Linked DNA regions of Rhodopirellula baltica SH 1. The main gene of each other region encodes a partner of the protein of the gene in region 2 in a complex. Links are inferred from orthologs where the notes say so. Each region holds a gene or a part of one and is shown on either strand. Other genes may lie near its edges. The genes, in order: accD and accB.

Evidence for each region.
Region 1: the proteins of accB (region 2) and accD are in contact, whole or in part, in a solved structure (PDB 8UXZ), measured with the Escherichia coli proteins. The link is inferred for Rhodopirellula baltica SH 1 from one-to-one orthologs.

The regions. Positions count from the first base shown.
Region 1 is NC_005027.1:6,946,774-6,949,912, forward strand. What follows is about bases 330-3,139. They hold accD (acetyl-CoA carboxylase, carboxyltransferase subunit beta), read right to left. Parts: upstream 2,299-3,139; coding sequence 1,360-2,298; downstream 330-1,359. Other genes in these bases: RB_RS26845 (serine/threonine protein kinase), read right to left, coding at 439-1,356; ilvB (biosynthetic-type acetolactate synthase large subunit), read right to left, coding at 2,307-3,139. Also shown: RB_RS26840 (sugar phosphate isomerase/epimerase family protein), read right to left, coding at 1-255.
Region 2 is NC_005027.1:4,560,028-4,563,120, reverse strand. Bases 9-2,772 are described here. They hold accB (acetyl-CoA carboxylase biotin carboxyl carrier protein), read right to left. Parts: upstream 1,759-2,772; coding sequence 1,258-1,758; downstream 9-1,257. Other genes in these bases: RB_RS17465 (aminopeptidase P family protein), read right to left, coding at 1,850-2,772; accC (acetyl-CoA carboxylase biotin carboxylase subunit), read right to left, coding at 9-1,254. Outside these bases: more of accC, read right to left, coding at 1-8; more of RB_RS17465, read right to left, coding at 2,773-2,956. UniProt on the Escherichia coli protein: This protein is a component of the acetyl coenzyme A carboxylase complex; first, biotin carboxylase catalyzes the carboxylation of the carrier protein and then the transcarboxylase transfers the carboxyl group to form malonyl-CoA.

The DNA.
Region 1 (3,139 bases), 2.4 Mb from region 2 along the record:
AGGCAGCTTCTCGGCCGCATCGGCGGGCTCCACGTTGCCACCTCTTCGGACGGTGGCTTCGACTCCGTCAAAGCCCGCTTTTGCAAGTGCCGCGGCCATCTCATCAAACGACATCGAGTTGAGTGGTTTGGTGAAAACGCAGATTGGCCAACGGCTCTCGGTTTTAGTTTCAGCCGCGAAAAGACTGCGAGTCGACAGCGAAGCAAGTGATGCGGCGGCGAGAGAGCCCGCAAGAAAATCGCGGCGGTGGGGCATGATGGGTTCCGTGAGAACGGTGAGATGTGGGGTGGGATGCGAGAGCCGGGAAAGCCTGGCGGCAATCGATGGCTGAACCCAGTTTAACCGAACCGTTCACAACCGTTTTTGATGCGAATGGCTGGGCACAGTTCGTCAGCGGAGATTTGGTCGCAACTTGGCGGCTGAACAGGTCGCCGCTGGCTAGCTGACGAAAGCGGATTCGAGTCCGCGAGTTTGTGAGAGAAACTCTTTGATCGACGACAAACGGTCGTCCACGTTGGGCTCGATCATTCGCATGATCACGCGAGCCACCTTGGGGTGGATGTCATCGCGGCGTTCGAGGATTGGCGTCGCGGTTTCGGTATCGTGTTGCAGTGCGGCACGACCGCTGACAATTTCGCCTTGCCATGGGTGTTGGAATGTCAGCAGGCAGTAAAACGTCACGCCGAGCGAGAACACATCGACGCGTTTGTCGGTCGCTCGGCGGCGCACGATTTCGGGGCACATGTAGAGCGGTGTCCCGGTGCGGTTTCCCGGAGCCATGAACGGCGGTGTCGCCGGCACGGTCAAGCCAAAGTCGATCAGTCGCACGCCGGAGACGGTTTCTTCGCCGTCTTTGGGGGGAGTGCAAATGAAGTTGCGAGGGCAGACGTCGCGGTGGATGAAGCCCTGCTCGTGAACGTACGCGAGTGACTCGGCCATCTCTCGCATCAGCAGCATTTCTTTGCCGTCGATGACTTCGCGTTTCTTTCGGACAATGACGTCTTGGATGCCGACGCCGGCGATGTATTCCATCACCAAGATACGTTGGTTCTTTGCGGTGATTCCATGTTCGAATGTTTTGACGATCAGCGGATGCTTCATCTGCATCGCGATTTCGCCTTCGGAAGGTTTGTTCAAACCTTTGAAGCGGCTTTCGAACAGTTCGTACTTTTCAGGGTCGAGGATTTTGACCCCGACGTTCTCTTTGCGTTCCAGGTCGTAAGCAACGAAGAAGTTGCTCATCGTTCCCGTCGCCGCAGTGCGTGAACGCTCGAATCGTTTTTCAACGTCAATTCTCTTCAGCGAACCACCGCCGCCTTTTGAGAACGCGCCTTTGATCGAATCAAGCAGCCCCATCGGTTACTTCCCGCAATAGTCGATGGCGGTCGCGATTTCCGTCTTCAACGATTTTCGATGGACAATGCGATCGATGTAGCCATGTTCCAGCAAAAATTCGCTGGTTTGGAATCCTTCGGGGAGTTCAATTCCGATGGTCGCTTTGATCGTTCGCGGTCCGGCGAACCCGATCAACGCTTTGGGTTCAGCGAAGACCAAGTCACCGAGGGAAGCGAAGCTGGCAGCGACGCCGCCCATGGTTGGGTTGGTTAGCACGCTGATGAACAAACCGCCCGCGGCGTGGTATCTCGAAAGGGCGGCTGAGACCTTGGCCATTTGCATCAACGACAGGATGCCTTCGTGCATGCGTGCTCCACCACCGGAGGCGCTGATGATGATCAGTGCCAGGTTTTGTTCGGTGGCACGTTCAATCAATCGCGTCAGGCGTTCGCCGACGACCGATCCCATGCTGCCCATGATGAACGCACTGTCGGTCACTGCGAAAGCAACTCGCCGAGCGCGGATCATGCCGGTGCCGGTCAGGACCGCGTCGGTCAGTCCGGTGCGTTTTTGCTCGCCAACCAGACGTTCGGCATAGGAACGACGATCACGAAATTCCAACGGGTCGGTCGGCCGAAGGTGTTCGTTCATCGGTTCGAATGTGCCATCATCGAGCACTTGCGCGACGCGTTCCCACGCGCTCACATAAAAGTGATGATCGCACTGTGGGCAAACGTTCAGACGCTGCTGAACTTCTTTGTAGAACAGCGAGGCGCCGCACGAGTCGCACTTCCGCCACACGCCCTCGGGCACACCTCGTTTCCGATTCCCGGCCGTGTTTGGCGCGGGGCGGTTGGGTGCGTTGGGGGTTGGTGCTGCGTCGGTTGCGGTCGACGTCGATGATGGGGTCGGTTGCCCGTTTTTTTCCACTGCGGGGTTTTCCACTGCGGTATCCATTTCCACTTTCAGGATCAGTCCAAGAGCATGTCGTCCACGGTCATTCCACCGGGGATCATTGGCAGCACGTGTTCTTGGTAGGGCACTTCGACGTCCAGCAAGAAGGGGCCTTTGTGATCGATCATTTCTTGCAAGGCACCTTCGAGGTCCGCTTTCTTTTTGACCGTGGCGGCACCGCATCCGTAGCCCTTGGCGATTTGCACAAAGTTCGGGTAACGGTCGCTGGCGTATTCGAAGCGATCCGCGGTGCTCTTGCCCTTGGCTTCATCGTGATCGATGGGGCCGAGGTAAGTGTGAGCGCGGTTGCGATCCATGAATCGGTCTTCCCACTGAACCACCATTCCCAGGTGTTGATTGTTCAGCAACAAGACTTTCACGGGGAGCTTTTCGCAGAAGCACGTTGCGAGTTCTTGGATGTTCATTTGGAAGCTGCCGTCGCCATCGATGTCGATGACCAGAGCATCCGGGTGAGCTGCTTGCACGCCCATGGCGGCTGGCAATCCGAATCCCATCGTGCCCAGTCCGGAGCTGCTCATCCAAGTCCGAGGGTTGCGGAACTTGAAGAACTGTGCGGCCCACATTTGGTGTTGGCCCACACCGACGCTGACGTAGGTCTCACGATCGGCGGTGATTTTGCTGAGCGTCGCGATCGCGTGCTGTTGCAAAATGCCGTCGAACGAGTTGTCGTACTTCAGCGGGTATTTGGCTTTCAGGTCGGTGCAGGTTTTCTGCCAAGCTTCGATTTCGGGAGGCTGAACGATTTTGTTCAGCTGGACGAGCACATCCTTCACGTCGCCGCGAACTGGGATGTGGGCTTGTTTGTTCTTGTTCAGTTCTGACGAATCGA
Region 2 (3,093 bases):
CGTTGTGGTGATCCCTTCGATCTGCAGTTCTTTCAAGGCTCGTAGCATCGTCGCGATGGCTTGTTCTCGCGTGGGACGATGGACGATCAGTTTGCCGATCATCGAATCGTAGTACGGAGGAACCACGTAGCCGGACTTCACGTGTGAATCAAAGCGAACGCCCATGCCGCCGGGCACAAACATCGATTCAATTTTGCCGGGACACGGTTGGAAGTTCTTGGTGGGATCTTCGGCGTTGAGTCGACATTCGATCGCGTGACCGGTGCATGTCAATTCGTCTTGACGGAACGACAGTGGCAATCCCGCGGCAACTCGAATTTGTTCTTGGATCAAGTCGACTCCGGCCACCATTTCGGAGACTGGATGTTCGACTTGGATCCGAGCGTTGACTTCGATGAAGTAGAAGTTGTAGTCCTTGTCGACGATGAACTCGACCGTGCCCGCACCGGAGTAGTCGGCACCGGCGATCATTCGCACGGCGGCGTCGCAGATTGCTTCACGACGATCGGCGGGCAAGTCCGGGCTGGGGGCTTCTTCGACGAGTTTTTGGTGACGTCGTTGGACGCTGCAATCGCGTTCAAAAAGGTGGCAGACATTGCCGTGCGTGTCCGCAATGACTTGCACTTCGATGTGACGAGGTTGCTGGATGAATTTTTCCAGGTACACGCCGCCGTTGCCGAAGGCCGCGATGGCTTCGTTGCGAGCTGCTTCGAGTTGGCTCTTGAGGACATCCTCGGTCTCGGCGACCCGCATGCCTTTGCCGCCACCACCGGCGGTGGCTTTGATCAAAACGGGAAAGCCAATTTCTTTGGCTGTGTCGATGGCTCGATCGAAGTCCGCAATCAATCCGTCACTGCCGGGAACGACCGGGACGTTTTGAGCGATGGCCATGGAACGAGCGGTGTTTTTGTCGCCCAATTTGTCCATCGCTGTTGGCGACGGCCCGATGAACTCAAACCCGCTGCTTCGGCATTGCTCGTTGAATTGAGCGTTTTCCGCCAGGAAGCCGTATCCGGGGTGGATGGCATCGACGCCGGCAACTTCTGCCGTGGCGATGATGCGATCGATTTTCAGATAGCTGTCCGCACTGCGATTGGTTCCGACGCAGTAGGCATGGTCCGCCAGTTTGACGTGCATGGAATCTTTGTCGGCTTCGCTGTAGACGGCGACCGACTCGATGCCCATTTCACGGCAGGCGCGAATCACACGCAGCGCAATCTCGCCTCGGTTGGCGATCAAAATACGTTCGAACATGGATCAGCCGTCCACCTGGACGCGGAACAAAGGTTTGCCGAAATCGACGGCTTGTTGATCGCCAACGAGCACTTCAACGATCTTTCCACGGCACTCGGCGGGAATCTCGTTGAAGACTTTCATGGCTTCGACAATGCACACCACGGTGTCTTCGCCAACGACATCACCAACCTGAACAAACGGCGGTGATTCTGGGTTGGCCTTGGAATAGAACGTGCCCACCATCGGCGAATTGATTGTGATGGTACCCGCCGTGTCAGCGGGAGCATCGCCGCCGGACGCCGCCGGAGCGGCGGAAGGTGCAGCGGGAGCGGCCGCGACAGGAGGTGCCGCAACGGGAGCGGGAATCATGGCCGGAGCCGTTCCACCACGCGTCAGTTTGATGCGATCTTCGCCCTGCTGCAGGTCCACTTCGTTCAGTTCGTGTTGTTCCATCAACTCGACGATCTGGCGAATCCGATCGATGTCAAACACATCCCCGCCGTCGGGTGTTTCCGATTTCATACGAAGTCCGATACCTGCAAAGTCCAATGTTTTTCGAATCCAGAACGGACCCGATCAACCTTTTCTGATTGAAGAGTAAGTTCGCAACGTTTTACACAACAAGGCGACAATCATCGAGACCCTTCGGAAGGGTGCTCAGTCGTTCAAATCCATCAGCTGTCACGAGGATGTCATCTTCGATGCGAATTCCAAATTCCCCCTCGAAATACACCCCGGGTTCCACGGTGAGGACCATCCCTTCGCGGAGCACATCGGTGGACATCGGTCCCATGCGTGGATCCTCGTGAATTTCCAAGCCAAAACTGTGTCCAAGCCCGTGTTTGAAGGCGTCGCCCAGGCCGGCATTCTGAAGGACTTGGCGAGCGGCTCGGTCGACTTCGATGGCTTCCACGCCATCTCGAATGGCTGAAATCGCGGCTTCTTGAGATTCCAGAACCGCCTGGTAGGCGGCTTCAAATCGATCGGCGGTCGCTGAACGCACGTCCGCTTTGTGCAGCGTTCGAGTCAAATCGCTGCAATACCCGTCGACACGGGCCCCCCAATCGATGAGCAGAGTCCGGCAATCCGCCAAGGCAATGTTGCGAGGGTGGTAGTGGGGCAGGGCACCGCTGGGCTCGGCACCTGCGATCACATCAAAAGCAACGCCGGACGCCCCCAGGCTTCGCATGGTCGCTTCCAATTCGTGAGCGATTTGCAGTTCGGTCATCCGCGGGGTCAGTTTGTTGGTGACGCTGAGAAAACTTCGCTCGGCAATCGAAATCGCTCGCCGAATGGTCGCCAATTCGTCGGCGTCTTTGATGGAACGCAGCGTTTCGACCAAACCGGACGTCTGTGTCCATTCCACGGATTCGATTTGTTCTTTCCACTGATGCATCGTGGAAACTTGCACGTGGTCGGCTTCGAATCCGATCGTTTTCAACGACGAATCAGCCAAATACTCGGCCAGCAGCGCCACCAAAGTTTGGCTGGGTGGCCGAATGGCACTTTCTAGAGCCGGGCATTCTTCGGCAATTTGTGTTTCGTAGCGACGATCGGACAGCAAGGTGGCTTTGCCGTCGGGACGGACCAGCAACCAAGTGCTGTCGCCGGTGAATCCGCTGAGATATCGCACGTTGACTTCGCTGCAGATCAAAATCGCGTCCATCGGTTGGTCCGAATCGGCGATGGATTGCACAAGTCGTTCAATACGCTGAGTCATGAAGTCGATATCCAGTGGTGAAGTTGAGTTGGTAGTTTCGCGGCGGAGCGTTTCGACTGGCCAGAAAAGCATCGCAGCAGCCGTCTGGCGGCCGGCATTGTGGGCCGAAATTCGGCACCTGTCACCCGTTGGGCATC